One region of the Photorhabdus kleinii genome, then DNA from elsewhere that is predicted to be linked to it. Evidence: riboswitches for the same ligand, from Rfam matches in the RefSeq annotation. Region 1 holds a riboswitch; each other region holds the start of a gene.

Region 1 (10,929 bases):
CCTGGTTATTGGGTTTGGCAAGATAGTTCAGCAGAGTTTCATAATAGTGATCGTAAATAGTACGACCCGTTGGGCAGGTATGCTCGAATGCATCCAAACCTTCGTGATACCAGCGAATCAGGACTGCTTGGGCGGTATTTTCCAGATAAGGCACACTAATTTGGATATCACGGCTTTGGCCGATACGATCCAGACGTCCGATACGCTGTTCCAGTAAATCCGGGTTGAATGGTAAATCGAACATCACTAATTGGTTGGCGAACTGGAAGTTGCGGCCTTCTGAGCCAATTTCGGAGCATAGTAATACCTGAGCTCCTTCTTCTTCGGAAGCAAAATAGGCTGCGGCGCGATCACGTTCAATCAGTGATAAACCTTCATGGAAAACAGCACCACGAATCCCTTCTCGCTCACGTAGTACCTGTTCCAATTGCAGAGCGGTGGTTGCTTTCGCACAAATTACCAGCACTTTTTCATGGCGATTTGCCATCAAAAAACCGAGTAGCCATTCTACGCGGGGATCAAAGTTCCACCAGGTAGCGTTTTCGCCTTCAAACTCTTGATAAATTTGTTCTGGGTAGAGCATATCCCATGCGCGTGCTTCCAGCGATTTTTTAGCGCCCATAATATCGGAGACTTTAATGGCGGTCTGATATTGGGATGGCAGAGGCAACTTTATCTGGTGTAATTCCCGATGGGGGAAGCCTTTCACACCATTACGGGTATTACGGAACAGAATACGACTGGTGCCGTGGCGATCCATCAGCATGGAAATCAGTTCACGTCGTGCAGTTTCACTTTCATCGCTATTACTATTGGCGGCTTTCAACAGAGGCTCAATATCCTGCTCACTAATCAACTCACCCATTAGGTTTAATTGATTATTATTAAGTTGTTCACCTGATAACAGCAGTGTGACAGCATCGGCAACTGGACGATATTTTTGTTGTTCGTCGATAAAAGTCTGATAATCGTGGAAACGGTTTGGATCAAGTAGGCGTAGACGGGCAAAATGACTTTCCTGTCCTAGCTGCTCTGGTGTTGCAGTCAATAGCAGTACACTTGGGATCTGTTCAGCTAATTGTTCGACAACCTGATATTCACGGCTAGGTGTATCCTCGCTCCAGGCCAGATGGTGAGCTTCGTCCACCACCATCAAATCCCAGCTGGCTTCAAGCATATGCTCAAAACGCTGTTTATTACGGCGGGCAAAATCCAGTGAACAGAGTACCAATTGTTCTGTTTCAAATGGATTGTCACTGTCGTGCCGTGCTTCGATATAGCGGCTATCGTCAAACAGGGCAAAGCGCAGATTGAAACGGCGCAGCATTTCTACCAGCCATTGATGTTGAAGGCTATCCGGCACAATCACCAGAACACGTTCAGCACGACCGGCCAGCAATTGCTGGTGGATGATCATCCCGGCTTCGATGGTTTTACCCAAACCGACTTCATCGGCCAATAGAACTCTTGGTGCGTAGCGCTTGCCGACTTCATTTGCGATGTGAAGTTGATGAGGGATCAAGCTTGCGCGGATACCCCGCAAACCACTTTCAGCCAGTTTAAATTGTTCGCTTTGGTATTTACGGGCGCGAAAACGTAAGGCAAAGCGGTCCATACGGTCAATTTGACCAGCAAACAGGCGATCCTGTGGTTTGTTGAAGGTAAGTTTACTGTCAAGTAACACTTCGCGCAGACTGATATTTTCTTCCAGAGTATCAAGTCGTGTGCCTGTATAAATCAGCAGGCCATTTTCTTGTTGGATTTCATCTACTTTGAGTTGCCAGCCTTCATGGCTGGTGACAACATCCCCCGAGTTAAACATAACACGGGTAATAGGAGAATCATTGCGTGCATAGAGGCGGTTTTCACCGCTGGCAGGAAAGAGCAAAGTGACCATTCGTGCGTCCAGTGCAACAACGGTTCCTAATCCAAGTTCGCTTTCTGTATCGCTGATCCAGCGTTGACCGAGGGTAAATGGCATAAATTTTAACTCAGTTTCTGTTAGATAATGTTATTCATAGGTGGAGGACGACAGCTTTTTATTTGATCTAACGGAGATAATGGGTAGACAGCAAGACACCCCGTCAATCCCCTTATCACTCGTCAAAGGGGCGATATGTTAATGGAAGCAAAGCCGGTCGTCACCTGCAAAAAATAGTAATCAGCCAAATAGTAATTAGCCAAAAGGCATTACCATCTGTCCGGTGAGTAAAGTTATAAAATCATCCTGTAAAAACGGCAGGATAGCATCAGCGATAGGCTGAAGTTGCTTATTGATATAGTGATCATAGTCTGGTGATGAATGCAGATTTTCCAGTGGTTCCGGCCCGGATTGTGTCATGACATAGCTTATCCACCCCCCATTTTGGTACTGCAAGGGCCGGTTATGTTGCAGATTGTATTCATCTGCCAGCCTTGCTGCCCTCACATGGGGTGGTACATTGCGCTGATAGTCAGACAACTTACGGCCCAACCTTTTACGGTAGATTAGTTTATCATCAAATTTTCCTTTTAGGGTACTGGTAACATAACCACGGATAAACTCTTGATAAGGTTGTTCATGAAAAATCAGTGAATACAGTTGCTTCTGGAAATTTTGCGCCAGAGGTGTCCAGTCAGTGCGTACTGTTTCCAGACCTTTATAGACCATGCGGTCATCACTGAGACCGGCATAACGCTTTTTACTGCCTTGTTCAGCTCCACGGATGGTTGGCATCAGAAAACGGCGATAGTGAGTTTCAAATTCCAACTCAAGGGTGCTTTTAAGCCCAAAATGTTCTTGCAGGTGTTTTTGCCACCATTGGTTAACGAATCGCGCAAGTTCTTTGCCGATACTGAGAGCCAGTTCTTCTTCATGCGCCTGTTTCAGCCATATAAAGATAGAATCTGTATCACCGTAGATAACTTGATAGTTTTGAGATTCAATCAGCTTTCTGGTCTGGAGCATAATTTCGTGGCCGCGCATAGTAATGGAAGACGTCAGGCGTGGGTCGAAGAAACGACAGCCCTCCGCCCCAAGAACGCCGTAGAAAGCGTTCATGATGATCTTCAATGCTTGTGACAATGGGGCGTTATGCTGTTTTTTTGCTGCGTCACGTTCATGCCAGATTTGCGTCACGATATCAGGCAGACAGTGCTGAATACGGGAAAAGAAGGCATTGCGAAAACCGGGAACCGCATGCTCGCTGTCCGGCTGTGCCAGACCTTCCACCATACCGACAGGATCGATAAGAAAAGTGCGGATAATCGAGGGATATAGACTTTTATAATCCAGCACTAGCACTGAATCATACAAGCCGGGGCGAGAATCCATCACGAAACCACCGGGGCTGTTATCTTCAGGCTTCCCGCCTGGATTTGGGGCAACATAACCGATGCGGTGCATTTTTGGCATGTAAAGATGGGTGAAAGCGGTGACTGAACCGCCACTGCGATCTACGGCGAGACCGGTAACTGTTGCCCTTTCCAACAGGAACTTCATTAAGTGGGTTTTATCGAAAATCTGGTTTACCAGAATACAGTCTTGCAGATTATATTGTGCCAGTGCGGGCTTATCTTGCTGGAAACGGCGGTCAATCTCATCCATACGCTGATAGGGTGTATCAATGGCTTTGCCTTCGCCCAATAGTTCTTGCGAGACATATTCCAGACTGAAAGAAGGAAAATTCCAGGTAGCGGTTTTCAGTGCTTCAATACCATCAATAATCAACCGACCGGCCGTGGAAACGAAAAAGTGCCCCGGTTTAAAGCCGTGCTCCCGCCACTCCAGTAACCCTCCGGCCCGTCCAAATTTCAGTGGAACACTGTAACGTTCAGCATGTTTTTGTAAAATCCGCAGATCGAACTGAATCAGGTTCCAGCCAATAATGGCGTCAGGGTCATATTTTTCCAGCCACTCGTTGAGTCTTTCCAGCATTTGCGGACGACTTGCTACATATTCCAAATCAAAATTTACCGGGTGCTCATTACCGTTAGCAGGGCCAAGCATAAATACTTTTTGCTGATCACATCCTGCTAATCCAATGGAATAAAGTTCTCCATGTTGGCTGGTTTCAATATCCAAGGATACCCATTTCAATGTTGGGCGATAAGCCGGGTTAGGTTTCATCTGATAGCTACCATTAGGCGCCTGACTGAACCAGATGGGAGCAGTGATAAAACGTTCCATCATAAACCTGTCTGGTGGACGGATATCTGCTTCATAAACCTGAATTTCCTGTTGCTGTAGCACTTTCTCAATTCGTTGTAATTGGCGATATTGCTGGCAATAAAGTGCGGCAACAGGCTGGCGATTGAAATCCTTCAATGAAAGTGGGCGGAGATGGTAGTTGCGCTCTTGCGCCAGAACTTTTTCCACCTGCGGCATATTAACTTGCAAGATAAAAGCAACAGCTTGTTGGTGAAGAATTTTTATATGACGTGGCCCCTGATCTGTCACCAGCCAGTATTCCACCTCAATACCCGAGGGAGTATCCCGCCAATGGCGTGTCAGTATAAAACCTTGTTCAGCATGATTCTGTTGCATATAGAGGCAGGCGCTTATATTTGTTGAAAATGACCACAAATATAGCATTAGATAATGGTTATTTGTACAGTTGTTTGAACTCGCTATATCGTGATGTGATGTATACCCGTTATCTTTCAAGTTGCCTCTTTGTTGGCTGCACTCACTCACCCCGGTCACATCGTTATCTATGCTCCCGGGATTCGCTCCCTTGCCGTCGCGCTGCATCTTGAAATCCATTGGGTATAGATATTATTTTTGTTCTTGTAAGTTTAAGTTATTTATGGGGGTTATAATAAAGTTAAAAGGCGGGTTAAACTTATAAAACCGCTAGGTTAGACATCATTACGCTTATCCCGTCTAGCAATAAAGCATAAATCTAGCGTAGTAAGTATAGAACCAATAAAGAACAAAGACAGCGGAAAAAACGAAGTAAATCACAGATCTGACTTTGTTTTTTTTAAATAAAACGAATGATTTGTAGAAACATGCAATATAAAAAGGGATAAGCGGAGTTAAAATAAATAAAGGAGTTATTATATCAATGCCGCCTTCTTTATATTGCCAAAGTTCACAATCAACATAACCAAAATCGAAATAAGGTTCCTTAATATTAAAGGCAAATCCGTTAATAATAAGGAAAGATAAGAATGACAATACTACGAATGTTATAATATCTGTAAATTTTATTTTCATTTTTATCTATTCAATAAATTATCTATATGATCTAGTCGATTATATACAGCTTCTCCGTATGAGACCCATTCATCTTCAGCTAATGTCCTTTGCCCTTTTGATTTGTAAATTGCTTTAATAAAATCGTCTTTTTTTCTTGTTATTCCTCGATTATATCTAGAACCCACCATAATATACTGTTCTTTTGTTAAGTTGCTAGTATCTGCATTAGGATAATCATAGAGAATTAAATCCTTTAAATGTCGAGCGACCATTTTAATATTAAATTCATCAAGTTGTAGGCAAGTTGCAATTTCTAACTGATCCCTAGTGGTTAATGTGTTTGAATCAAACCCCATCATATCGGCTACATGTCTTATCTGCATTGCAACTATACCAGTAGAGGTTTCATTTGAACCTTTATGGCGAGTTTTATTAATATTAAAAGCCTGCTCGTTCCATTGCCTCATTGCAATAGTATTTAATTTCCACATATCCTGTTCCCGTTTATTTTGATAGCGATGACATTAATAACGCCTAAATAGAAGCGACCTTCCTCCCCAAAATAGCAGCTTCAGAAACAGTACCGGCAACCAGTGCATTTGTTGAACCGTCATAATGAATATTGCCATCAACAATTAATAGAGCGCGATCAGCTATACGAGCGGCATCATCCAGATTATGGGAAACCATCAATAATGTAAGCTGGCGTTCATGGCAAACTTGTTCCAGTAATACCAGCATTTCATTACGCAGTGCCGGATCTAGGGCTGAAAAAGGCTCGTCAAGTAATAAAATTGGTTGCTGGCGTACTAGGCAACGAGCTAATGCTGCTCGCTGTCGTTGTCCACCAGAAAGTTGAGCTGGCAGACGGGTTAGACAATTTTCCAACGAAACTTGAGAGACTATTTGCTGTAATGTCTGTTTCTGCATGCTATTAAGGCGTAATCCGGGATGTAAACCTAGTCCGATATTCTGCTCAATTGTCAAATGAGAGAAGAGATTATTTTCTTGAAACAACATAGAAACCGGGCGTTGAGCAGGTGACGTACTGGTATGATTTTCCCCGTTCAGCCATAGGGAGCCTTTTTCTGCTGTTTGGAAGCCGGCGATTAAGTTCAGGAGTGTACTTTTACCCGCCCCACTAGGGCCTAGGATTGCGATACGTTCTCCGGCCTGAATTTGCAAGTCAAAGCGCATCGCCAGATGTTCATTGCGGTAAGTCAGATTTTCAAGTTTGAGCATTACGTGGTCTCGGTAAGCGTTCAAGTAAACTAAACAGCATAAAGCATAACAATAACAGCAATAAGGCAGTGATCGCGCCATCCTGACTACGATAAGCCCCAATTTGCTGATAGAGGTAGAAGGGCAGGGTACGGAAATCTTCATTACCAAACAGCGCGACAATGCCAAAATCTCCAACGGAAAGGACACAAGCAAAGGCCAGCGCTTGTACCAGCGGAACTTTTAGTGCTTTTAGTTCAATCCAGCGTAGTCGGTTAATACCTTGAATATTCAGGGAGCGACACAGTGGATTATAGCGAGCCGCCAGATCTTTCATTGGATTATCCAGAACTTTCAGTGCATAGGGAATTGCCATCAGTGCGTTGGTTAAAATCACCAGACCGTAGGGTGAACGGGGCAGGCCGACGGTATCGTTGAGCAACAGAAAGAATCCTGTTGCCAATACAATGCCTGGCGTAGAGAGGATCAACAAACCACTCATCTCCATTGCTTGTCCCCAGTGAGGAGAATAACGCAGGTACAGCTCACGGCTGCTCCACAGCAGCATCATAGTGAATAAAACACATAATAACCCCGCGCCTAAAGCAATCACCGCTGAGGTGATAAATGCTTGCCACAATGCAGGCTGGCGTAATACGTTAAGCAACCCGCTGTTAAGGCCATCCACGACAACCGCCAGTAATGGTGGCACGAGTAGTAATAATGCTGCGATAATTAACAGACTGTCGCAGATTTTTCTCAACAAAGTATCCTGTGGATTACGCCATTGCTGTTGGTTGCTGTAGCCGACAGATAGAGCACTGTTAAGTTTCTGACTGAGGAGCACAAGGCCAAGGCAGCAGGTAATCTGAATTAACGCCAGTAACGCGGCACGGTTAAGATCGTAGTCATAGCTTAACGCTTGATAGATTGCCAGTTCGACAGTTGTTGCAGCAGGTCCGCCACCTAACGCCAGCACAGTAGCAAAACTGGCGAAACAGAGCATAAAAATCAGTGCGCCAGTGGGCAGGATCTGGCGGCGTAGATAAGGCCATTCAACAAAACGGAAATGTTGCCATTCATTCATACCTAGCTGCGCCGCTAATTGCCGTTGTTCCACCGCAATGTTTTCCAGCGATTGCAGTAAAAGCCGTATTGCCAGTGGCATATTAAAGAAAATATGTGCCAGCAAAATGCCTGGTAAACCGTAAGGGGTGAAGTGGTAATCGATGCCGATCCATTTGCAGAACTGAGCCAGCCAGCCGGCTCTGCCATAAACCGTCAGAATGCCGAATAGAGCGACTAGCACGGGCAAAACCAGCGTCATAGCGCACAGGCGCAGAAAGAGGGTTCGGCCTGGAAAATGACGGCGATAGAGTGCTCTGGAAAGAAAAATAGCCGGAATAACAGAAAATAGCGCTGATAAAAAGGCTTGCCAGAATGTGAAGCGTACCACGTGCCACAAATAGCGATCTTCTATCAATAAATACCAGTCACTTGCAGGTGAATTAAACCAGAGCGTTCCGAATGCCAGTAAGGCGACCAACAGTAAAAAACCGGCGGCAATCGCCCCCGGTAACAGCCATCCGGCTATCAGCGGCTGACAGCGCTTTGCCATGTACGAATCCATTGGTTACGGTATTTTGCGACTTCTTCCGCGCGATATTGTAGAGATTTTGCGGGTATGGAAAGCTGCAAATATACTTCCGGGAGTGGGATATCAATGACCGGATACATCCAGTTAGTGGTTGGAATTTCCTGTTGGAAAGTTGGAGTCAGCATAAACTGCATAAATTTCTGAGCAAGTTCCGGTTGCTTGCTGGAGGCCAGTTGTGCGGCCACTTCGATTTGAAGGTAATGACCTTCACTGAATGTAGCCGCAGCGTAATTGTCATTCTTCTCAGATAACAGGTGGTAACCCGGTGAAGTGGTGTAACTCAGCACCAGATCGCCTTCTCCTTTGAGGAACAGACCATAAGCTTCGCTCCAGCCCTTGGTAACGGTCAGCGTTTTCTTTGCCAGTTTTTGCCAGGCTTGTGGGGCATCATCACCGTAAATTTTCTGCATCCATAACAGCAAACCTTGCCCCGGTGTGCTGGTGCGAGGATCTTGATAAATCACTTTCCAGTTATTGTGGCTGTTAATTAGCTCATCCATGCTTTTTGGCGGGTTTGGTAAAGTCTTTTTGTTGTAAATGAAGGCAAAATAGCCATAGTCATAAGGAATGAATACCTTGTTATTCCATGACACCGGCAGTGTCAGTTTGCTGGTATCTACTTGACTTTCAGTAAACAGCCCCGTTTGTTGGGCTGCTTGAATCAAGTTGTTATCCAACCCAAGAATAATATCGGCAGCAGTACGCTTGCCCTCCATTCTTAGGCGATTGAGCAAGGAAACACCGTCTTCCAGAGCAACCAGTTTCAGCTCACAGTGACATTCAGCTTCAAACGCTTTTTTAATTGCGGGCCCGGGTCCCCATTCAGTGGCAAAAGAATCATAGGTATAGACCGTTAATACTGGCTTGGCCTGTACAACTTGACTTAATAGCAACGCAGGAGCTGATAGGGCTGTCAGTACGATTAATTTGGAAAATAACGTCTTAAACACTTTGCTCTCCTTAAATTAAGAGGATTGGCAAAGGATTTGAGGAAGCGCTAAACGGCAAGATAACGTCTGTGAAATAGTTAGCAGCTCAAATCCCTACGCCGGTATTAGCCGGATCAGGTTCGGCGGGTTTACTCTCAGCAAGGCTGTTTTAAACAGCCAGCACCCCGTTGAGATGGCGCTATTGTAGAGATTTAGCTAGCGACTGCAAAGTCCAATGATAGAGGTTTACCACTTGAGGGTAGTGTGAAACAATTAGTCATCTTTCAAATTTAGTTTATCGAGGTAGTCTGGTGATCGATGATGATGGCTACCGCCCGAATGTAGGAATTGTAATTTGTAATCGGCAAGGCCAGGTTTTGTGGGCCCGGCGTTATGGGCAGCATTCCTGGCAATTTCCTCAAGGGGGAATTAATCCGGGGGAATCACCAGAACAGGCTATGTACCGGGAACTGTATGAAGAAGTGGGGCTAGGTCGGAAAGATGTACGCATTCTGGCCTCTACTCGTAATTGGTTACGTTACAAATTACCCAAGCGTTTGGTGCGTTGGGATACACGACCTGTCTGTATTGGTCAAAAGCAGCGATGGTTTTTATTACAACTGCTCTGTAATGAAGAAGATATTAATGTGCAACACAGTAATACCCCGGAGTTCGATGGTTGGCGTTGGGTCAGCTATTGGTATCCTGTTCGGCAGGTAGTCTCTTTTAAGCGTGATGTTTATCGGCGCGTGATGAAAGAGTTTGCTTCGGTTGTAATGCCAATGCAGGAAAGCGTATCTCTGCCACGTTCTTCGTATTTTTACCGCCGCAAAAGAAGTTAGGTGAGTTCCATGCTCATGCGTTTACGGGAAATTGTTGAAAAAGTTGCTATGGCAACCAATCTGGCCGAAGCGCTTGAGCTATTGGTGAACGAGACCTGTCTGGCAATGAGCACGGATGTCTGTTCTATCTATCTTGCTGATCATCAACGGCGGTGTTATTACCTGATGGCAACCCGAGGGTTGAGGAAACCCCGAGGAAGGACTATCAGTTTGGCTTTTGGTGAAGGAGTTGTCGGGCAAGTTGGTCAATTGTCTGAACTGATTAATCTGGCGGATGTCCGCAGCCATCCAAGTTTCAAATATTTGCCTCAAGTTAAAGAGGATAGCTTTCGCGCCTTTTTGGGCGTTCCCGTGGTTTACCACCGTCAGTTGCAAGGTGTTTTGGTCGTTCAGCAGCAGGAACAACGCTTGTTTAATGAAACCGAAGAGTCCTTTATGGTGACGCTTGCGACACAACTCGCGGTGATCCTTGCTCAAGCTCAGACTAAAGGCTTGTTTGGTCGATATCGGCAGACCAGAATTAAAGCATTGGCAATTTCCAATGGCATCGTGATGGCTCAGGGATGGCAAGATTGCTCCCAACCCTCACTTGACCAAATTTTTGAAGCCTCAACCCTTGATCATGCAGCAGAACGTTCTCGTTTAATTCAGGCACTGGAAGATGCAACAGCAGAATGTCGTCGGCTCAGTAAACGTTTTACCGCGGGTTCTCAAAAAGAGAGCGCCGCGATTTTTGATCTTTATTCCTACCTTTTGAATGATCCCCAGTTGAAACAAGATCTGTTCTCCTGTGTTGAACAGGGCTCTGTTGCGCAATGGGCTGTTAAACAAGTTATTGAGAAATACGCAGAACAATTTTCCTGCTTGCAGGATGCTTATATGCGGGAAAGAGCATCAGATTTACGGGCACTTGGACAGCGATTATTATTTCATCTGGATGATTCACTTACTGCCAGCCATCAATGGCCTGAATGGTTCATTCTGGTTGCAGATGAACTGAGTGCTAACCTATTGGCAGAAATGCCGCAGGAAAGGTTAGCAGGGGTTATTGTTCGTGATGGCGCTACTCATTCACACTCTGCCATATTGGTTCGAGCA
Region 2 (10,929 bases), on a different contig from region 1:
ACCGCTTTGCAAATCAATGCGTTTCATTGCCATCGTGACAAGCTGGCTGCCGGAAGCCGCTATAGCCTGAGTCATTAAATTGGCATTGGCGAATTTGCCTGTACCGGTAAATAGGCGGGAATTAAAAGTCGTATCAGCAATTTTTAGCATATCAACCTCCAGCAATAGCCTGAAACAGAAGGATATTGTCTCCATCATTAATTTGATGCGTATTCCACTCTGAACGCGGAATAATGATTTGATTAATAGCCAGTGCCATTCCCGGTTGTGTTCGTTCAAGTTGTTCTAGCAATTGTTGTATAGCCAGAGGAGCCATAAGCTCCATCGGCTGGTCGTTTACCGTAATTTTCATGCCATATCTCCGCAAATCGGGCATTGCTGCGACTGGCTAAGTTGTAGAGTGCTCCAGCTTTGTTGTTTACCATCAAACAGTCGGAGTTTGCCGCTTAACGGAGAGGGAAGCCCGGTTAACATTTTGATGGCTTCCAATGCCTGTAATGTGCCGATGATACCGACTACCGGACCTAAGACACCCGCAGTCCGGCAATTTCGTAGTGGTTCTTCCTGTTCAGGGTAGAGACAGCTATAACAGCCATGAAGATAAGGGGGTTCAAATACCATAAGTTGACCGCTAAAACCGACAGCACTGCCGCTAATTAATGGTTTTCGCATTGCCACACAAGCGGCATTGATCGCGTGGCGGGTTGTTATGTTGTCGCTGCAATCGAGAACCAGATCGACCTGCTTCACGATTGTTGCCAGAGATTCCCGGTTTTGACGTTGATTAAGGACCATTGTTTTTATCAGCGGATTCAATGCATTGAGTTGATTGGCTGCAAGTTCAGCTTTTGCGGCAGGGATCTCTTCGGTGCGGTAAAGTATTTGCCGTTGTAAATTGGAGATGTGCAATTGGTCATCATCAGCGAGATAAATTGTTCCCACACCTGCCCCGGCTAAATAGAGAGATGCAGGAGCGCCTAGTCCTCCCAGTCCGACAATCAATACTCGGCTGGATTTCAGTTTTTCCTGCCCTTCCGGGCCAATATCTTCGAGTAACAGTTGTCGGCTGTAACGCATAAATTCTTGATCATTCAGCATAAGAACCTCTCTATCCCTTTAACGCAACGCCTTCAATCAGATGAAGCAGTTGTGCGGTGGCCTGTCGCCAATCCTTTGCTTTGGTAATTGCACTAACCAGCGCCACACTGCCGACTTCCGTTGCAATGACATCCGGTACGCGTTCAAGAGAAATTCCGCCGATGGCGACAGTGGGATAGTCTGGTGTGTTTTCTACTTGCCGTTTTAGTGCTGCCAGTCCTTGTGGGGAAGATGGCATCGTTTTGGTCGTGGTTGGGAAAATATGGCCGAGAGCGATATAAGACGGACGAAGAGATTTAGCTCGTGCCAGCTCTTGTTCATCGTGGGTAGAGATTCCTAACCGTAATCCCGCTTTTTGGATGGCGTTCAGATCAGCGATAACTAAATCTTCCTGCCCCAGATGAACACCATAAGCGCCATGCTTTATTGCCAGTCGCCAGTAGTCGTTGATAAACAGACGAGCGTTATATTGGCGGCTGAGCATAATGGCTTGTTGAATGTCTTCCTCCACTTGATCTTCTGGTCGATCTTTAATTCTCAACTGAATTGTGGTGACGCCTGCTTTTAACAAGCGGGAAATCCACTCTAGCGAATCCACGACGGGATACAGGCCCAATTTATATTCCGTTGGGGCAAATGGCGCGTTAGGCAGATTGTTCATGAGAGACATCCTCTACGCTGTGATACAACTCGCCACCGTGGGCGCGGAATGTTTCAGACATTTGTTCCATACCGGCGGCGTAATCGCGTACTTCCTGAGAAATCTTCATAGAACAGAATTTAGGCCCGCACATAGAACAGAAATGCGCAATTTTGCCGGAGGCTTGTGGCAGAGTTTCATCGTGATAGGCGCGAGCAGTATCGGGATCGAGCGCGAGATTAAATTGATCTTCCCAACGAAATTCAAAACGTGCTTTGGACATGGCGTTATCGCGGATTTGTGCGCCCGGATGACCTTTGGCGAGATCGGCGGCATGAGCAGCAATTTTGTAGGTAATTAGCCCTTGCTTAACATCATCTTTGTTTGGCAAGCCGAGATGCTCCTTCGGCGTCACATAACAGAGCATGGCGCAGCCAAACCAGCCAATCATGGCAGCGCCGATACCGGAAGTGAAATGGTCATAACCGGGTGCAATATCTGTTGTTAGTGGGCCAAGGGTATAGAAAGGGGCTTCGTGACAATGTTCCAATTCTTCCGTCATATTGCGGTGGATCATCTGCATAGGAATATGTCCGGGACCTTCTATCATCATCTGAACATCATATTCCCAGGCAATTTTGGTCAGTTTGCCTAATGTGTGTAGTTCTGCAAACTGCGCTTCATCGTTAGCATCTTGAATAGAACCGGGGCGTAAACCGTCTCCCAGTGATAGGGAAACATCATAAGCGGCGCAGATTTCACAAATTTCACGGAAATGTTGGTAAAGGAAGTTTTCTTGATGATGAGACAGACACCATTTCGCCATAATTGAACCACCGCGGGACACAATTCCGGTGAGGCGTTTGGCTGTCATCGGTACATAGCGCAGTAATACACCGGCATGAATGGTGAAGTAATCTACCCCTTGTTCCGCTTGTTCCAGCAAGGTATCACGGAATATTTCCCAAGTGAGATTTTCCGCTACGCCATTGACTTTCTCCAGCGCCTGATAAATAGGGACTGTACCGATAGGAACCGGGCTGTTACGTAAGATCCATTCGCGGGTTTCGTGGATATAACGGCCAGTGGAGAGATCCATTACCGTATCTGCACCCCAACGAGTGGACCAGATTAACTTTTCTACTTCTTCCTCAATAGAAGAGGTGACTGAAGAGTTACCGATATTAGCGTTAACCTTCACCAGAAAATTACGACCAATAATCATCGGTTCTGATTCAGGGTGATTAATATTGGCAGGAATAATTGCCCGACCAGCCGCGACTTCCTGGCGGACAAATTCTGGTGTGATATTTTCCGGCAACTGAGCGCCAAAACTTTGTCCAGTATGTTGTTGGCGTAATACATCACCGCGGATACGTTCACGTCCCATATTTTCCCGTAGTGCGATAAATTCCATTTCTGGTGTGATGATGCCTTTACGGGCGTAATGCAGTTGAGTAACGCATTTGCCTTTACGGGCTTTTAATGGATGGGGGCGATGGTTGAAGCGTAAATGATCGAGACCGGCATCCGTTAGGCGCTGCTGCGTAAAATCAGAGCTGAGGGTAGTAACAGGTTCAGTATCTTGGCGTTCGGCGATCCACGGTTGACGTAGTTTGGTTAACCCAACATGTACATCCAGTTTGGAATCAGGATCGCCATAAGCGCCGGAAGTATCATAAACCTGGATAGCTTCGTTTTCCTCATACTGAGGTTCTTCTTTGGTGCCGCCAATTAAAGTTGATGATAACTGGATTTCACGCATTGGGACTTGGATATCATCACGGGAACCTTGAAGATAAATTCGTCGTGAATTTGGGAATGTCACCCCTTGAATAGAATTAATAAATTCTTGAGCAGCATCGCGTTGTGCTTTACGTGGGCGCGCAGGCGGGAGTTTGGGTGAAATATCAGTTGCAGGGATAATAGTGTTGTGAGACATAGCAAATTCCTAACTGTGTTATTGGGAAAGTTGCTTGTCTGGAGCTCGCAGGAGTAATAGTTGATGGCTGGACAGACCCGTGAAAAATTGGGTGGGCTGACAGCGGTTGATTACTCTTGTTCCCTTCGCAGGTATTAACCCGATCAGGTTCCGCGGATCCCGAATTAACGGTCTCAGCCTGTGTATGCTGCGATAAAACAGCTTACGCTAGGCACTCCGACAAGAAAGTAAGCAGTAGTATAGAAGGGATTGTGAAAACTACAACCCTTACTGATTGAAAGTATTTACAGTGACCAGGTTAATTGTTGCCAGCCATGTTGTTGTGCTTCGGCTTTTAAATGGGCATCGGCATTGACCGTAATGACTTCGTCGGCAAATTGACACATTGGCAGATCATTAATTGAATCACTGTAAAAACGAATAATCTCAGGATAACTATTTTGCTGTTCCAGCCACTGTTTTATCCGTTTTACTTTACCTTCACGAAAAGTCGCAATACCGTCTATTTGGCCGGTATAACAGCCATTTTCCACCACCATATCAATGCCCAGCGCAGTGTGAATACCTAATTCGATAGCAATCTTTTTTACAATAAAAGAGACAGTAGCTGAGATAATAATGATTGGAATTTGTTGTTGTTGATACTCTGTAATTAAGGTTTTGGCTTGTGGATAAAATCGGGGTCTGATTTTTTCTTTAACGAACTCAGCTAACCAAATATCAACCTGTTCTTGCGGAATTTGGTGCAATGTTTGCAGGCTGAATGCCAGGTAATCATTCATATCCAGTGAACCCGCGCTGTAATCAGCCATCATTTTTTTATCTGCCTCGATAAAACTTGGATCAGTAATGATGCCTTTTTCCCATAAAAATTCTGTCCATATAGCGCTGGAATCACCGGAAATTAAGGTGTCATCCAGATCAAACACTACAAGCAGTTGTGGCATGATGTTGTGTTCCTCAAGTCAAAGCACATTGATAACTGAGAATAATGCTTGTAATGCTGTGTAGTGACCAATAGCAATAAAAGCATGTTTTTCTGACTAGAAAGCGTATGATTTATACAGATATTAATCGTAATTATGATGTCATGATGATGCAACAACAAATTACAGGAACAGAACGTGGCTGGTGGATTATCAGCTATGAAAATCGTATTTGGCTCCCGGAAGGGGAATTACCTTTTGGAATTGCTGTCCAATGGTCATTGCAAGGAAAAATAGCCTTGCCTATTGGTGAGTGGCAGGGCGAAAAAGTTTGGCTTATCCGTCAGAAAATGGCTTCAAATATGGTTTCTTTACGGCAAATTGTTGCAAGTGATCGTGGCTTGTTTCAATTAGCTGGCCGGGGAGTGCAATTGGCAGAGTTTTATCGCTCTCATCAATATTGTGGTTATTGCGGTAGTGAAATGCACCATAGTGTCAGTGAATGGGCTTGCTTGTGTCATCACTGCCATGAACGTTATTATCCGCAGATTGCACCTTGTATTATCGTCGGTATTCGTCGGGATGATTATATTTTGCTGGCTCAACATCAGCGTCATCGTAGAGGCATATATACAGTCCTTGCGGGATTTGTTGAAGTCGGTGAAACACTTGAAGAAGCGGTAGCCCGCGAAGTGATGGAAGAGAGTAATATTAAAATTCGCAACTTACGTTATGTGGCTTCTCAACCGTGGCCTTTCCCTCATTCATTGATGATGGCATTTCTGGCTGATTATGACAGTGGTGAGATCCGCCATGATCCGCAAGAACTGATTAGTGCAGATTGGTATCATTATGATCAACTGCCATTGATTCCACCACATAATACTATTGCCCGCCGGTTGATTGAAGATACGGTTGTTCTATGCCGAAATACGTGATGTACAGTTTGGCGCAATTCAACGGGAGAGATTTACCTATCATGTTACAATGACGTTCAATCATTGTAGTCAGATTATGTTGCGGCCAATAAATATAGATGGAGCCTGTCATGAATGCGCTGAAAAACGATCGTTATTTGCGAGCTTTATTACGCCAATCCGTTGATGTTACCCCTGTTTGGATGATGCGCCAGGCTGGCCGCTATTTACCTGAGTATCAGGCTACTCGTGCTAAAGCCGGTGATTTTATTGCTTTGTGTAAAAACACTGAGCTCGCTTGTGAAGTCACTTTACAACCTTTGCAGCGTTATCCACTGGATGCGGCAATTCTCTTCTCTGATATTCTCACTATTCCTGATGCTATGGGACTGAGGCTCTATTTTGAAGCAGGTGAAGGCCCGCGTTTTAAATCTCCTGTTTCCAGCCGTGCTGATGTGGAAAAACTGTCGGTGCCTGATCCGGAAATGGAGTTGGGTTATGTGATGGATGCAGTACGCGCGATTCGTAAAGCGCTGGCGGGTCAGGTTCCTTTGATTGGCTTTTCCGGTAGTCCGTGGACACTGGCGACTTATATGGTGGAAGGTGGCAGTAGTAAGGCATTCACTAAAATCAAAAAAATGATGTATGCCGAACCTGTTGTAATGCATCTGTTGCTGGATAAGCTAGCAGACAGCGTTATTCTTTATCTCAATGCTCAGATTAAAGCAGGCGCTCAGTCTGTAATGGTTTTTGATACTTGGGGTGGGGTACTGACCGGGAGAGATTATCGGGAGTTTTCCTTGCATTATATGCACAAAATTGTTGATGGCCTGATCCGTGAAAATGAAGGTCGTCGTGTGCCAGTGACACTGTTTACTAAAGGTGGTGGACAATGGCTGGAAGCAATGGCTGAAACCGGTTGTGATGCGCTTGGTTTGGACTGGACGACAGATATTGCCGATGCGCGCCGTCGTGTGGGGAATAAAGTCGCTTTGCAGGGTAACATGGACCCATCCATGTTATACGCCTCTCCAGAGCGGATTGAGCAGGAAGTTTCGACAATTTTGCAAGGTTTTGGGACGGGTTCTGGTCATGTCTTTAACCTTGGTCATGGTATCCATCAGGATATACTGCCGGAACACGCGGGGGTATTTGTCGAAGCGGTACATAAACTTTCAGCTAAATATCATCAGTAAAAATATGATTAATACGAAAGCATTACGTCAGGAACAAATAGCAAAGGCTCAACAGGTTATCTGTTATGATGATTTTTCCCCCCCTAAATTGATTGCGGGTGCTGATGTGGGCTTCGAACGGCAGGGAACAATTACCCGTGCCGCGATAGCGGTTCTTTCTTATCCTGCTCTTGAACTGGTGGAATATCAGATAGCTCGAATTGAAACTACGCTGCCTTATATTCCCGGTTTACTCTCTTTCCGTGAATATCCTGCATTAATGGCTGCTTGGCAGTTGTTGAAATACAAACCTGATCTAGTAATGGTGGACGGTCATGGCATCGCTCATCCACGTCGTTTAGGTGTTGCTAGCCATTTTGGTTTATTAGCTAATGTGCCTACAATTGGTGTGGCAAAACGTCGTTTATGTGGTGAAAGTGAACCATTGGGGGAACAGCCCGGCAGTTGCCAACCTTTGCTTGATAAAGAGGAGCAGATTGGTTGGGTATGGAGAAGTAAAAAACGTTGTAATCCGTTGTATATTTCTACCGGACACAGAATCAGCCTTGATAGCGCATTGCTATGGGTGGAATGTTGTATGAAAGGTTATCGCTTGCCTGAAACAACCCGTTGGGCAGATGGTATAGCCTCAAATAGGCTGTTTTTTGAACAAATGATACAGAAAAATCCTTAAATTCGGTGTAAGCGTGTGGATATTCTTGAATTTCAGGTAAACTGCGGAGCAAATTGTGCATAATGAGTAAAAACTAATGTTACGAAACCCGATACATTTACGGCTGGAAAAACTTGAAAGCTGGCAGCATCTGACCTTTATGGCAAGTCTATGCGAACGGATGTATCCAAATTACCAGATGTTCTGTTGCCAGACAGCATTTGCAGAACCTGCTCTTTACCGCCGTATTCTGGATTTGGTGTGGGAAATATTAGTTGTAAAAGATGCCAAGGTGAATTTTGATAATCAGTTGGAAAAGTTGGAACAAGTTATTCCCTCAGCGGATGATTACGATATTTACGGTGTGTACCCGGCAATTGATTCATGTATTGCATTAGGGGAAATTATTCACTCCCGTCTGAGTGGTGAAACATTGGAGCATGCAATTGCAGTGAGTGAAATTTCAATCCGCACTGTTGCTATGCTTGAAATGACTCAGGCCGGAAAAGAAATGACCGATGAAGAACTAAAAATATTACCTGCTATTGCACAAGAGTGGGACATCCAATGGGAAATTTATCGCTTATTGGTTAGCTGCGAAGAGCGGGATATTGAGTTGATTAAAGGATTGAAAGCTGACCTCCGGGAATCAGGAACGAGCAACATTGGTATAAATTTAACGCAGTAAAGTGAAAAAAAGTGATTTAATGCTTTAAATGCCATGTTCAAAGGCTTCACTTTTGCCCCCACTCTGTTCTACATTTGGGGGGTGAAAAGAAGTGGCTATCGGTGCGTGTATGCAGGGGTGCTGTCATTCGGCATATCCGTCGCACTCGATGCTTTGCAAACGATAAACACACTGTAAGGATAATCTATGAATAAGACTGAATTAGTTGATGCAATCGCAGAAAGCACAGACCTGACTAAAGCTCAGGCAAAAGCTGCTCTGGAATCAACTTTGAATGCAATCACCGAATCCCTGAAAGCGGGCGATTCAGTACAACTGGTAGGTTTTGGTACTTTCAAAGTTAACCACCGTGCAGAACGTACTGGTCGTAACCCACAAACCGGTAAAGAAATTACAATCGCGGCTGCAAACGTACCTGCTTTCTCTGCTGGTAAGGCTCTGAAAGACGCAGTTAAATAATTTCATTGCAAAAAAGAAAAAATAGAAGGGGTATTATTTATCCCCTTTTGTTGGTTCGTCAGGGGCTGATGACACTAGGATTCGTCTTCGCGCTCAGCGCCTGTACCAATCAACCTAAAGAACCTTCTTTCAGCGCAAGTGGATTCATTGCCGATGATGGTGTTGTCCGCTTGTGGCGTCTCAACGATCAGAACAGTAAACCTCAGGTGCTGATGAGTGTTTACAGCCCCTACCGTAATGACAATACCGTCGTGACTTTTTATGAATATAAGCAGGGAGATTTGCGCCAAATTCGTCGTGAAATTTTGAATGATAAAAATCCACTATCTGAACAACTTCGTTTGAATAAATCCGGTGATGTGATTTTTATGCAAAAGCAGTCGAAAACGCGACGAGAGCCACTTTCCAGCGATGATATTGTTCGTATGCAGTTTAATGCTAAACGGACGCTTGAATTAAGTGATGCGTTGAGAGTGGGAAATGTGCGTTTGGTGCAAGGGCACTGGAATAACGGTAAAGTCACTACCTGTGCAGGTGAAACGATTTCCCTTGAGTTTGAACCTTACGCGAGGTCATGGCTTGAACAGCGTGAAAAAAGTAGTTACGGCCAATTAACCATTGCTTGGTTGGAAGCGCCTGCTGGCCGCGAATTACTGTTGGTAGCCAATAATGACTTTTGTCGTTGGGAACCGACGAAGGGCAGCCTCTGACCCTCGTCAGTTTTATGATTACTTCAATCGGTTAATTGCCCGATAGCCGATATCCTTGCGGTAAAAACAGCTATTCCATTCAATCTTTTCTGCTTGTTGGTAAGCATTTTTCTGTGCATCTATAATGGTTTCTCCTAATGCTGTAACACACAGAACGCGTCCACCTGCGGTAATAACATCATTGCCTTTCATTGCTGTACCAGCATGGAAAACCTTGCTACTTTCATTTTCTTGTTGGGGCAAACCATGAATAATATCCCCTTTGTAATAATCAGCAGGATACCCTCCGGCAGCGAGTACCACACCCAGAGCAGGGCGTTCATCCCAATCAGACGTTTTACCCGCAAGCTCTCCTTTTGCACCAGCTAGACAGAGTTCAACAAGATCAGAACGCATACGCATCATGATGGGTTGCGTTTCTGGATCACCAAAGCGGCAGTTAAATTCAATCACTTTTGGTTCGCCATTTTGGTTGATCATCAAGCCAGCATAAAGAAAACCAGTATAGATATGACCCTCAGCAGCCATACCGTTAACAGTAGGATAAATAATCTCTTCCATAATACGCTGGTGGATTTCATCAGTGACGACAGGAGCGGGAGAATAGGCTCCCATTCCGCCAGTATTTGGACCCGTGTCACCATCACCTATGCGTTTATGATCCTGACTGGTTGCCATCGGAATAACATTCTTACCGTCGACCATAACGATAAAGCTAGCTTCTTCACCTGTTAGAAACTCTTCAATAACAATACGATGGCCTGCATCACCAAACGCATTTCCGGCTAGCATATCTTTTATGGCGGATTGGGCTTCTTCCAGTGTCATCGCAACAATCACACCTTTACCCGCAGCCAGTCCGTCAGCTTTTATAACAATAGGAACGCCGACTTTATCCAGGTAGGTAAGAGCTGGTTCGATTGCTGTAAAATTCTGATAAGCCGCAGTTGGGATTTGATGACGTGCCAGAAAATCTTTGGTAAATGCTTTTGAGCCTTCTAATTGAGCGGCTGCCTGAGTTGGACCAAAAATAGTCAACCCGGCTTTTTGGAATGCATCGACAATACCTATCACCAATGGCGCTTCAGGGCCAACGATAGTCAGCCCAATATCATGGCTTTGTGCAAATACTAACAAGCCGTTGATATCTGTCGCTGGTATATCAATATTTTCGAGATTGCTTTCCAGAGCAGTTCCTGCATTTCCTGGAGCGACATAGACTTTATCAGCTAAAGGAGATTGAGCTGCTTTCCATGCCAGAGCATGTTCGCGTCCACCGCTACCAACAATTAAAATATTCATCAGATTAACTCCTGCTATTGATTAGTGGCGAAAATGGCGCATGCCGGTGAAAATCATAGCAATACCGTGTTCATCAGCCGCGGTAATCACTTCGTCGTCACGGATTGAACCGCCGGGTTGGATAATGCAACTCACGCCGACAGCCGCAGCGGCATCAATGCCGTCACGAAATGGGAAAAAGGCGTCAGATGCCATTGCGCATCCTTGAACTTTCAAGCCTTCATCGGCTGCTTTAATCCCAGCAATTTTTGCGGAATAGACACGGCTCATTTGGCCTGCACCAATACCAATGGTCATATCATTTTTTGCATAAACAATGGCATTAGATTTGACAAATTTAGCGACCTTCCAGCAGAACAGAGCATCTTTCATTTCTTGTTCGGTGGGATGACGTTTGGA
Region 3 (10,929 bases), on a different contig from region 1:
CGTGTTCGCAATAATGAATTTAATCACGAAAATCTGGCACTCGGCATTAAAGAAGCTCATGAACTTGGTAAGCGTTTTTACGTTGTGGTCAATATTGCTCCTCACAATGCCAAATTGAAAACTTTTATCCGTGATCTAAAGCCTGTCATTGATATGGGACCTGATGCCCTCATTATGTCTGATCCCGGACTGATTATGATGGTTCGTGAAGCTTTTCCTGAAATGGAAATTCATCTTTCCGTTCAAGCTAACGCGGTTAACTGGGCGACAGTAAAATTCTGGCAACAAATGGGACTAACACGGGTCATTCTTTCCCGTGAACTTTCACTGGATGAAATTAACGAGATTCGCCAGCAGGTTCCCGATATGGAACTGGAAGTTTTCGTACATGGCGCGTTGTGTATGGCTTATTCCGGTCGTTGCCTATTATCCGGCTATATTAATAAACGAGATCCCAATCAGGGAACCTGCACTAATGCCTGCCGTTGGGAATATCATGTCCAAGAAGGCAAAGAAGATGATATCGGTAATATTGTGCATATGCATGAACCGATACCGACAAAAAGTATCGAGCCAACATTGGGAAAAGGCACTCCAACAGATAAAGTATTTACGTTCGAAGAAGCAAAACGCCCTGGTGAATATATGTCAGCTTTCGAAGATGAACATGGTACTTACATCATGAATTCCAAAGACTTACGTGCAGTTGAACATGTTGAGCGATTAACTAAAATGGGCGTTCACTCTCTGAAAATCGAAGGACGAACAAAATCCTTCTATTACTGCGCTCGCACAGCACAAGTTTACCGCCGAGCCATTGATGATGCCGTTGCAGGGAAACCTTTTGATCCAACGCTGCTAACAACGTTAGAAGGACTTGCTCATCGCGGCTATACCGAAGGATTTTTGCGCCGTCATACCCATGATGCCTATCAGACTTATGAATACGGTTACTCGATATCCGATACCCAACAATTTGTTGGTGAATTTACAGGTGAGCGAGTCAACGGATTGGCTGAAGTTGCTGTCAAGAATAAATTCATGATCGGAGACCGTCTCGAATTAATGACACCATCAGGCAATATCCAGTTTACACTGGAAGCAATGCAGGATAAAAAAGGCCAACCAATGGAAGTTGCGCCTGGGGATGGGTATATTGCCTATTTACCAATTCCTAAACAAATTGATATTAATTACGCCTTATTAATACGTAATCTAAATGGTATTAATTCTCAATATCCTCAAACGAACCGAGACTCAGACAAATAATCATCAATATCCCCTCTTCACGATGATATATTTCTTTTTTTAGAAACAGATCACATCAATACTATTTTATTTACCGTAGTATTGTTGGTGAAAAATAAAAAATTAAAAAAGTTTTACAGTAAGACTAGGAACCACCTCCTTGGCCGGCTCAATCTCCCTTGAGCTGGCCTTTTCTTTTTCGCTCCGGGAAATAAAATCAACAAGTTACAGAATTCATTCACACGATTAATTAAATAGATAAATTTAACTATTAAATCAATGAATGTTTATATTCATGTGTTTCTGATACCCTGAATATTAATAAGAAAATATTTCTACTTATTGAAATATCACACTATCTAAAGAAATGTAATTAAAATTTTCCACTGTTTAATAATTCAGGAAACCCATCATATTTAGACCAAATATTATACAATTTGATAGAATTAATCAGGTAAAGATTATGAAAACAGATAATTACAATTTACTTATTGTTAAAACTATTAGTTCAACATTTATCTGACTATATCGACTTAATAACCCAAAAAAACGGCTTTTGTTTCATATACCCACAATATAAATAAGGGTAAAATAGCCAAATCACCCCAAAGCTGATAAACGACAGCGCAGTACCTGTTACCCCCTCATAGAAATGAAGTTTAATCCCGCAATAGGAGCTGCTTAGTAAACCAAAAGACAATAGAAACGCATTTTTACACCGGATCAGCGTGAAAAATATCATCTAACAATAACATCAAGAAAAATCAGCTTAGCAAATAACAGTAATAAACAGTCAACTTTCATCTATCAAACTCAGCTTACATCAACAGGTCCAATGACTTTATAAAAAATCGTTTGCAAACAAGTTACTAAAGAGAAAACGTAATAATAAATTACTTTTGGTAAATGGAAGAAAACCAAAATATCACCATTCGCAATAGAAACATGAGAAATTTTTCGTCCGTGAAAAAATCAAACTATATTGATGTATTTCTCAATCAGCTAATTGATTGATGAATACAATCAAAACTAAAAATTTAGTATAATTATTATTTTGTATTATTATCACTTTTACGAAAGAATAAATAACTATATTGACTGTTGCTTACAGGATTATATAAATTTAAAAATATTGACGTCAAAAATGGCTATTTACCATATAATGGCGCAACATAGTTATAAATAAATTGACAAAATAAAAAATTATTCACATAAATAATTAAAATCAATAAAATTTATATCTAATAGCGTTCAAAAAATATGAATACTCAGCCTTATATACCCCATGGATTTCAAGATGCATCGCGACGGCAAGGGAGTGAATCCCCGGGAGCATAGATAACTATGTGACCGGGGTGAGTGAGTGCAACCAACAAAGAGGCAACTTGAAAGATAACGGGTATAAAACTTATTTAAACGATATAAAAACATATTAAATCTTTACAAAAAACTCATATAATAAAATAATCAGTTTAACGATAGAAAGAGAAAGCTATAAATAACACTCTTATTTATCGGTTAATTAAGTTATAGAAATAATATTATAATTCAATATTAATCAATAGGTTATTTATTACAAATAATAACCGTTACTTATATGAATTTAAAGTAATTCAGACAATCTGATCATAATTGAAAGAAAAATATCCATATATATACCCTATGGATTTCAAGATGCATCGCGACGGCAAGGGAGTGAATCCCCGGGAGCATAGATAACTATGTGACTGGGGTGAGCGAGTGCAGCCAACAAAGAGGCAACTTGAAAGATAACGGGTATATACCCTATGGATTTCAAGATGCATCACGACGGCAAGGGAGTGAATCCCCGGGAGCATAGCTAACTATTTCACACCCATATCAATCATCTAAAGAATGGTTATGTCACTCTTACACTAAATAGCCACTTTCCTGGTAATAAAATTCTCTTTAAAATCCTACCTGAAGCGATCCACTACCACTTCCCTCCCAATATAACTTGTTATCCTAAAAAGGATAAATGACAATCGATAGCATCTTTTCATAACTGGAGTAAGACATGACTGATATCGCTAAGTTGTTAGGCAAAGATGCGGACAGTTTATTGCAACATCGTTGCAATACCATTCCGAGTGAAAATCTTTATCTGCCAGGCGCCGACTTTGTTGATCGCGTAATGATCGACAATAACCGACCCAATACGGTTCTGCGCTCCATGCAAACATTGTTAAATCATGGTCGCCTTGCAGGTACGGGTTATTTGTCTATTTTGCCGGTGGATCAAGGTGTAGAACATTCTGCTGCCGCTTCTTTTGCAGCAAACCCGCTCTATTTCGATCCAAAAAATATCGTTGAACTGGCTATTGAAGCCGGCTGTAACTGTGTTGCCTCTACTTATGGCGTGTTATCCGCTGTTTCTCGTCGTTATGCTCATAAGATCCCATTTCTGGTTAAACTGAACCACAATGAAACACTGAGCTATCCCGCTCAATATGATCAAACTTTATATGCTAGTGTTGAACAAGCATTCGAGATGGGTGCTGTTGCCGTTGGAGCAACAATTTACTTTGGCTCTATCGAATCACGGCGTCAAATTGAGGAAATTTCAGCCGCCTTTAAACGGGCGCATGAATTGGGCATGGTAACGGTATTGTGGGCCTACCTACGTAATTCTGCCTTCAAAAAAGAGGGGGTAGATTATCACTCCAGTGCAGACCTCACAGGCCAGGCTAACCATTTAGCAGCCACTATCGGTGCCGATATCGTTAAACAAAAAATGGCCGAAAATAACAGCGGCTATACGGCGATTGGCTTTGGTCATACCGATAAACGTGTTTACACTAATTTGACTACCGATCATCCTATCGATCTGGTCCGTTATCAGATAGCTAACTGCTACATGGGTCGCGCCGGTATGATTAACTCAGGTGGTGCATCCGGTAATAATGATTTAAGTGACTCCGTTCGTACTGCCGTCATTAATAAACGCGCAGGCGGCATGGGGTTAATCCTCGGCCGTAAAGCTTTCAAAAAATCCATGAAAGAGGGTATTGAGCTGATTAATGCGGTTCAAGATGTCTATCTGGATAAGCAAGTGACTATCGCGTAAATAAAGCTTGTCGCCGGTGATAATGAATATACCCGTTATCTTTCAAGTTGCCTCTTTGTTGGCTGCACTCGCTCACCCCGGTCACATAGTTATCTATGCTCCCGGGAATTCGCTCCCTTGCCGTCGCGATGCATCTTGAAATCCATAGGGTATAGATAGTAAGTCGCTACCAACGTTGAGTTATCCTGTTCTCACAGCATAATCACCTAATTCATTATCACTTTCTCACCAAATCCTGAAAACACCAATCAGCTACTCTCACCACCACTGATGAAAATGGTGCACAGGCCCGATTCCTTTTCCTACATCTAACGAGTCCGCCTGTTCTAACGCCGCCTGGAGGTATGCTTTGGCAACAGGCAGTGTTGTCTGCCAATTCGAATAACGCGGACGCAAAGCAGCCAGTGCAGCGGAGAGCGTACATCCTGTTCCATGAGTATGACGAGTATTGATTCTGGGTGCAGTAAAACGCCATTCTCCCTCAACAGTAAATAGCCAATCAGGGCTTTCATGTTCTGTAAGGTGCCCGCCTTTCAGTAAAACGGCTTCGCATCCTAGCGATAATAGTTCACGCCCTTGTTTTTGCATGTCCATTTCGGTTTTTGCTACAGAGCATTTCAATATCGCTGCGGCTTCCGGCAAATTTGGGGTAATCAACGAAACCTTCGGTAACAATCGTTCAACAACCTCGGAAACCGCTTCCGGCGCCAACAACGGATCGCCACTTTTCGCAATCATTACCGTATCCAATACAACATAAGGAACGGCATAACGGCTTATTGTGTCGGCAACGACGGCAACATTGGCCGCATTGGATAACATGCCTATCTTAGCGCTATCAATTCTGATATCTGACAACACAGATTCAAGCTGTGCCGCAACAAAAGTAGGATCGATATCATAAACAGATTGCACACCACAGGTGTTTTGCGCAACAAGCGCGGTCATTACTGTTGTGCCATAAGCACCAAGTGCGGAGAAAGTTTTTAAGTCGGCTTGAATGCCAGCACCGCCACTAGGATCAGTACCGGCAATTGTCAGTGAATTGATTCTCATCATAGGTACCCCTTCCAACCAGCAAAAGGAAAGCAAGTATATCCGTTATCTTTCAAGTTGCCTCTTTGTTGGCGGCACTCGCTCACCCCGGTCACATAGTTACCTATGCTCCCGGGGATTCACTCCCTTGCCGCGCGATGCATCTTGAAATCCATAGGGTATATCAGGAAAAGACACCTCGACTTCCCTACGCTGGCATTATCCAGATCAGGTATTACGGGTTCATCTCAGCTCTGTGAAGAGCACCCCGAGTCAAAACAAAAACACCCTATCAGATAACTAACAGGGTGATATCGGTATATCATTGTTGCCAATAAAAAATCAAACAGACAACAAATTTACTTCGTCAATCCAAAATGATTGACAAAAAGAAGTTATGCTGTAGTAACGTTTGCCGCAGAAGGACCTTTCTGACCGTCCTGAATTTCAAACTCAACTTTTTGACCTTCGGCCAGAGTCTTGAAACCCTCGCTCTGAATAGCGCTAAAATGTACAAACACATCTTTGCTACCATCAGCCGGAGTAATAAAACCAAAACCTTTAGATTCGTTGAACCACTTTACAGTACCAGTGATTTTTGCCATTTTAAGAATTTCCTTCGGATCACTTAATTCTAATTCGCCGTTCGGCGCAACATAAAAACTAGAGCAAGTTGCTGCTATTAACAGAGCTGTATAACAGAACCATACCTCGTTTACCCGAACGATTTATCACATATTCTTAATATGATGGCAAGCCATTTTTTATCAGCTATGGAGCTAACGCACATATTTAAAATTCTTAACAACAATTATTGTTTAACATAGCTGCAAAAATTTGAAAAACCAAGGTTATCCTAATTAGCTTACAGTTTATCCACTCAACAAAACCCCAGATAACATAAATAATCCTAATTTATTTTGCCTGTCTTATTATTAGATTTTTTATATCTATAGTACGGTCATAGAGACCAATCTCTACTGTTTGAGTGAAAGAAAAAATCAACACATTCCCAATATTAGTTAACTAAAATATTAGTATTAAATATACCCAGTTAATACCTATTACATCTTAATATTAATTTTTTGTTTAACTTTTATTGAAAATAGCAAGAGTAGAATTCCTGAATTTAGACGTTTGTCATATTTTACGTGATACAAAGGATCTTCCCAATTTATGTTGTCGGGAAATTGGAGCAATAAATAATGAAATTTGATTTAACCGCAGCCTGTACCCTATCAGCCACTCTTTTAGTCTCATCAGGGACAGTGTTTGCAACAACGGCAGATACTGCTAACAAATCATTAGCAACCACTGAATCTCACACTCCGATCAGTTATGGCAACAATTCGAGCAGTTTATGGGAAAAATTCAACAATAATGTCGCTCTCACCTGGGATGCACCCAACAATGAACTTTATCTGCCGGTAATTACTTGGCATAACAGACATACCTACGATAAAGAGAAAACCGATAAATATAATGAGCGGCCCTGGGGTTTCGGCTATGGTAAATATCGTTACGACGAAGACAACGATTGGCATTCCCTTTATGCAATGGCTTTTATGGATTCTCATAACCGTTTGGAACCCATCGTTGGCTATGGATTTCAGAAGATGTGGATACCCGGTGATTTAGATGGTTTCCGAATGGGAATTGGTTTCACTCTGAGCGTTACAGCTCGTCATGATTATTATTATGTCCCTATTCCACTCCCATTACCGTTATTCTCCATAGAATATGATCGGTTATCGTTTCAAGGAACGTATATTCCCGGCACATATAACAACGGTAATGTACTCTTCGCCTGGTTACGTTGGCAGTGGTAACCGGATAAAAAATACCAGGCTGCGTGACATCAGCCTGGTATTTTTATAGTGATAATCCAAGTATACCCGTTATCTTTCAAGTTGCCTCTTTGTTGGCTGCACTCCCTTGCCGTCGCGATGCATCTTGAAATCCATAGGGTATAGATATTATCCCTGATCCTCTGTTTTCATTTTATTACGGCGAGAATGGGACATTAAAAACCCGATCCATAACACCCCCACCCAGAATGGCATCAAGATAACTGAAATACGGATGCTATCCATCATCAAAATAATGACAAGTATAAAAGCAAGGAAAACCAGACACAGATAATTACCAAATGGATACCAAAACGCCTTAAATGACGGCTCTATCCCCTGTTTAACTTTTTCTGCCCGGAATTTTAAATGCGCCATACAGATCATGACCCAATTAATCACCAACGTTGTTACCACTAACGCCATTAATAACTCAAATGCTTTGCCCGGCATCACATAATTAATCAATACGCCAATGGATGTTGCCAAAGCAGACATGACAATGGCTCTGATAGGAACACCACTTTCATTAACTTTTGTCAACATTCCAGGAGCATTGCCTTGTTTTGCTAAACCATACAGCATCCGACTGTTGCAATACACACCGCTGTTATAAACGGACAATGCGGCTGTTAGGACAACAATATTCAGAATGTTAGCCACCCAGAAACTATCCAGGTTATGAAAAATCATAACAAATGGGCTTTCACCTTCAACGACATTGCCCCACGGATAAAGCGACAATAACACAGTCAGAGAACCAATATAGAAAATCAATATTCTGTATACCACCTGATTGGTGGCCTTAGGAATGCTGATACGTGGATTTTCCGCTTCTGCTGCGGTAATACCCACCAGTTCCAATCCACCAAAAGAGAACATGATTACAGCCATTGCCATAATAAGGCTGAAGATCCCATTAGGCATAAAGCCACCATGCTGCCAAAGGTTAGTAATGCTGGCCTGAGGCCCGCCATTTCCGCTGACTAACAGGTAAGAACCAAAAACAATCATACAGATAATTGCGGTCACTTTAATGATGGAAAACCAAAATTCTGTTTCACCATATAACCGGACATTAATTAAATTTACCGTATTGATTAAAACAAAGAAGACGGTTGCAGAAACCCAGGTTGGAATATCAGGCCACCAATAGTGGATGTACATTCCCACAGCCGTTAATTCAGCCATTCCGACCAGAGTAAACATCGCCCAATAATTCCAGCCTGATAAAAACCCGGGAAAATCGCCCCAATATTTATACGCAAAATGACTAAACGACCCCGCTACTGGCTCCTCGACTACCATCTCTCCTAGCTGACGCATAATCAGAAATGCAATAAAGCCTGCGATAGCGTATCCTAAAATTACGGAGGGACCTGCCATTTTTATAGTTTGTGCAATACCGAGAAACAACCCAGTCCCGACAGACCCCCCCAAAGCAATAAGTTGAATATGCCGGTTTTTTAAACCGCGTTTAAGTGTTGACCGCTGCGATTGTCCTGCCATCTTGTCCTCTTGATACAACTTCTATCTTGTTATTAGTGGGAAAACAACCGCTTCCCCTTATCTGCTTTATTCAAAGCAAACAAAACACTAGCTTTAAAGGGTGGATATCGAAGACATATGTTAGCACAGATATATGATGGGAAAATGGCTGATGAGTATCAACAACTAATCAGAAAGGCAGATATCGAGTCACAGAACAAATACCTGAATCAAACTGTTCCCCCTGATCACAATAGCTATCCAAAGCTAACAGGTACAAGAACAGACATATTCCAAGTAATACTAAGATTGCAATGGTTTTTTTTATGTCCAATTCTATTTCCTTCAAGTTCGGTCAGAACGCAATACGTTAAGAATAAAGTTGAAAAATGATATTTTACAACAATGAAACAAGAAAAATATTCATCCTGTGCTTTCATTGTGAAAAAATCGAACCGGCAACAGTATGCATGCTAACAATGTAATCAGAACGCATTTAAACAAATACTAACCATGTGGATTCTATTCATTATAACAAAAAAATCAATTGTCACATTCAGTTACAATTTAAATCGTTATGTCAAGGCTTTGTCATCTTTAGAAAAAGTTGTGTATACTTCCTTTCACTTTCAACCAGAACAAAATTGTTAATGCCACAGGATAATCACTTAGCACTTGTATGTGCTCTCAGCAAATGGATTGAGAATCACCTTGGCCGGGTAATCCATCTGGAAGAACTGGCAACTTACTCCGGTTACTCGCTTTGGCACATGCAGAAAATATTCAAGGAAGTCACCGGAATTTCTCTTGGTAAATATATCCGCCAGCGACGCCTGGCCGGCGCTGTTCATCTTTTAAGAAACAGCGCTTTGCCTATTTTTGATATCGCCTTAGATTTCGGCTTTGGCTCTCAGTCTCATTTCACTTATATGTTCCGCAAAGAGTATGGCATAACTCCCTATGATTTCCGGCAGAATCCAGAGATTGAGCTCGAAATTAAATTACCTCTTCATTTCACGACTAACTGTTCGTGACACGGTAACCAGAGAACCTTAAATGCCCCCTCAAATATTTAGGAATAAACAACGATGGCGTTGCCACAAAGGACGCCATCTCACACTCATCCTTGATACCTTCACTTAACAGGTATCATCTGGCTTTAGTCGCTAACCAACAGATAATTGATCCTATGGTAACCATTAGCACCCCTTGCCAGAATGAAAAAGAGAGTGCGGTGCTAAGAAGCAATGATGAAAAAGCCGTCGATATAATCGGCGTGAAATAAGATAGTGTAGCCAATAATGCAACATGTCCTCTGATGATCGCAAAGGTCCAGGCGGCATTCGCCACCCCCATAACCGCGCCAGCAAACAATAATATGCTGACACTACGCAGACTTATCGCCATTTCAGGAGGTGATGTGAAGAAATATTGCACCCATAATGCGAAAGCCGTCAGGATAAAAAACAACGACATGCCATTCTTACCTGCCGCCATTATTTTTGTAATGTTACAATACACCGCCCAAATAATTGCCCCCGCAAAAGCCAAACCATAACTTAATGGATTGCTCTGGATATTTCCTACCATCTGTCTGAGTGACCAGCCATTATTACCACTCATCACCCAACCGATCCCCAGAATAGACAATAATAAACTAGGATATAACCACCAGTTCACATTCTGCTTATTAATAATCACGGCAAGTAAAACAGTAAAACCTGGCCACAGGTAGTTAACCATACCCAATTCAATTGCTTGAGCACGATTATTGGCAAAACCTAATGCAAGCGATAAACAGATTTCATAACTGACAAACAATAGACTCCCAAGCCACAAATAGATTCTGGGAAAGGCGCTAATTTTTGGGAAGCCGATTAGCAGAATCAGAAAAATCGATCCAACTGTATAAATCAGCGCTGCGCCACCTACAGGCCCAAAATCTTCACTCACACTTCTTATCAACCCAACGATTGTACTCCACAATACAATCGCCAATATTCCGTACAGGGTCGCTTTGTGTTGTTCTATCCTTGCTTTCACATCTATCCCCATATTTATTCTTATTCTAGTTCTCTGTCATACTGAATCAAATAAATCAGTACCAGAATGATAGTGATAAAAAAATGGAAAGCACTAGATACACCATTCCACTGTTTAGACATCCACATCCCAAACCATTCACCACCAATTGACATAAATGCCACCTGCCAAGTCAAGAAT

Evidence for each region. Region 1 has a riboswitch for thiamine pyrophosphate ahead of thiB (thiamine ABC transporter substrate binding subunit). Riboswitches for the same ligand answer to the same signal wherever they lie in the genome.
Region 2: another riboswitch for thiamine pyrophosphate. It lies ahead of thiC (phosphomethylpyrimidine synthase ThiC); the one in region 1 lies ahead of thiB (thiamine ABC transporter substrate binding subunit).
Region 3: another riboswitch for thiamine pyrophosphate. It lies ahead of thiD (bifunctional hydroxymethylpyrimidine kinase/phosphomethylpyrimidine kinase); the one in region 1 lies ahead of thiB (thiamine ABC transporter substrate binding subunit).

The regions. Positions count from the first base shown of each region.
Region 1 is NZ_JAJAFY010000027.1:55,114-66,042, forward strand. Features, by position in the region: gene rapA (RNA polymerase-associated protein RapA) at 1-1,981, opposite strand, end outside; gene LG003_RS13820 (DNA polymerase II) at 2,177-4,525, opposite strand; gene LG003_RS13825 (hypothetical protein) at 5,203-5,673, opposite strand; gene thiQ (thiamine ABC transporter ATP-binding protein ThiQ) at 5,717-6,424, opposite strand; gene thiP (thiamine/thiamine pyrophosphate ABC transporter permease ThiP) at 6,411-8,021, opposite strand; gene thiB (thiamine ABC transporter substrate binding subunit) at 7,997-9,010, opposite strand; TPP riboswitch at 9,083-9,187, opposite strand; gene rppH (RNA pyrophosphohydrolase) at 9,301-9,831, shown strand; gene ptsP (phosphoenolpyruvate--protein phosphotransferase) at 9,841-10,929, shown strand, end outside.
Region 2 is NZ_JAJAFY010000053.1:1,576-12,504, reverse strand. Features, by position in the region: gene LG003_RS19195 (thiazole synthase) at 1-150, opposite strand, end outside; gene thiS (sulfur carrier protein ThiS) at 152-352, opposite strand; gene LG003_RS19185 (HesA/MoeB/ThiF family protein) at 349-1,098, opposite strand; gene thiE (thiamine phosphate synthase) at 1,109-1,759, opposite strand; gene thiC (phosphomethylpyrimidine synthase ThiC) at 1,743-3,680, opposite strand; TPP riboswitch at 3,784-3,909, opposite strand; gene LG003_RS19170 (HAD family hydrolase) at 3,965-4,627, opposite strand; gene nudC (NAD(+) diphosphatase) at 4,777-5,544, shown strand; gene hemE (uroporphyrinogen decarboxylase) at 5,655-6,719, shown strand; gene nfi (deoxyribonuclease V) at 6,724-7,392, shown strand; gene LG003_RS19150 (YjaG family protein) at 7,469-8,059, shown strand; gene hupA (nucleoid-associated protein HU-alpha) at 8,246-8,518, shown strand; gene LG003_RS19140 (DUF1481 domain-containing protein) at 8,587-9,228, shown strand; gene purD (phosphoribosylamine--glycine ligase) at 9,247-10,530, opposite strand; gene purH (bifunctional phosphoribosylaminoimidazolecarboxamide formyltransferase/IMP cyclohydrolase) at 10,552-10,929, opposite strand, start outside.
Region 3 is NZ_JAJAFY010000001.1:31,488-42,416, reverse strand. Features, by position in the region: gene trhP (prephenate-dependent tRNA uridine(34) hydroxylase TrhP) at 1-1,269, shown strand, start outside; gene fbaB (class I fructose-bisphosphate aldolase) at 3,287-4,336, shown strand; gene thiD (bifunctional hydroxymethylpyrimidine kinase/phosphomethylpyrimidine kinase) at 4,595-5,395, opposite strand; TPP riboswitch at 5,560-5,652, opposite strand; gene cspE (transcription antiterminator/RNA stability regulator CspE) at 5,767-5,976, opposite strand; gene pagP (lipid IV(A) palmitoyltransferase PagP) at 6,577-7,200, shown strand; gene LG003_RS00160 (amino acid permease) at 7,348-8,727, opposite strand; gene LG003_RS23595 (PhoP/PhoQ regulator MgrB) at 8,897-9,040, opposite strand; gene LG003_RS00150 (helix-turn-helix domain-containing protein) at 9,357-9,740, shown strand; gene yddG (aromatic amino acid DMT transporter YddG) at 9,856-10,761, opposite strand; gene LG003_RS00140 (DUF2165 family protein) at 10,770-10,929, opposite strand, start outside.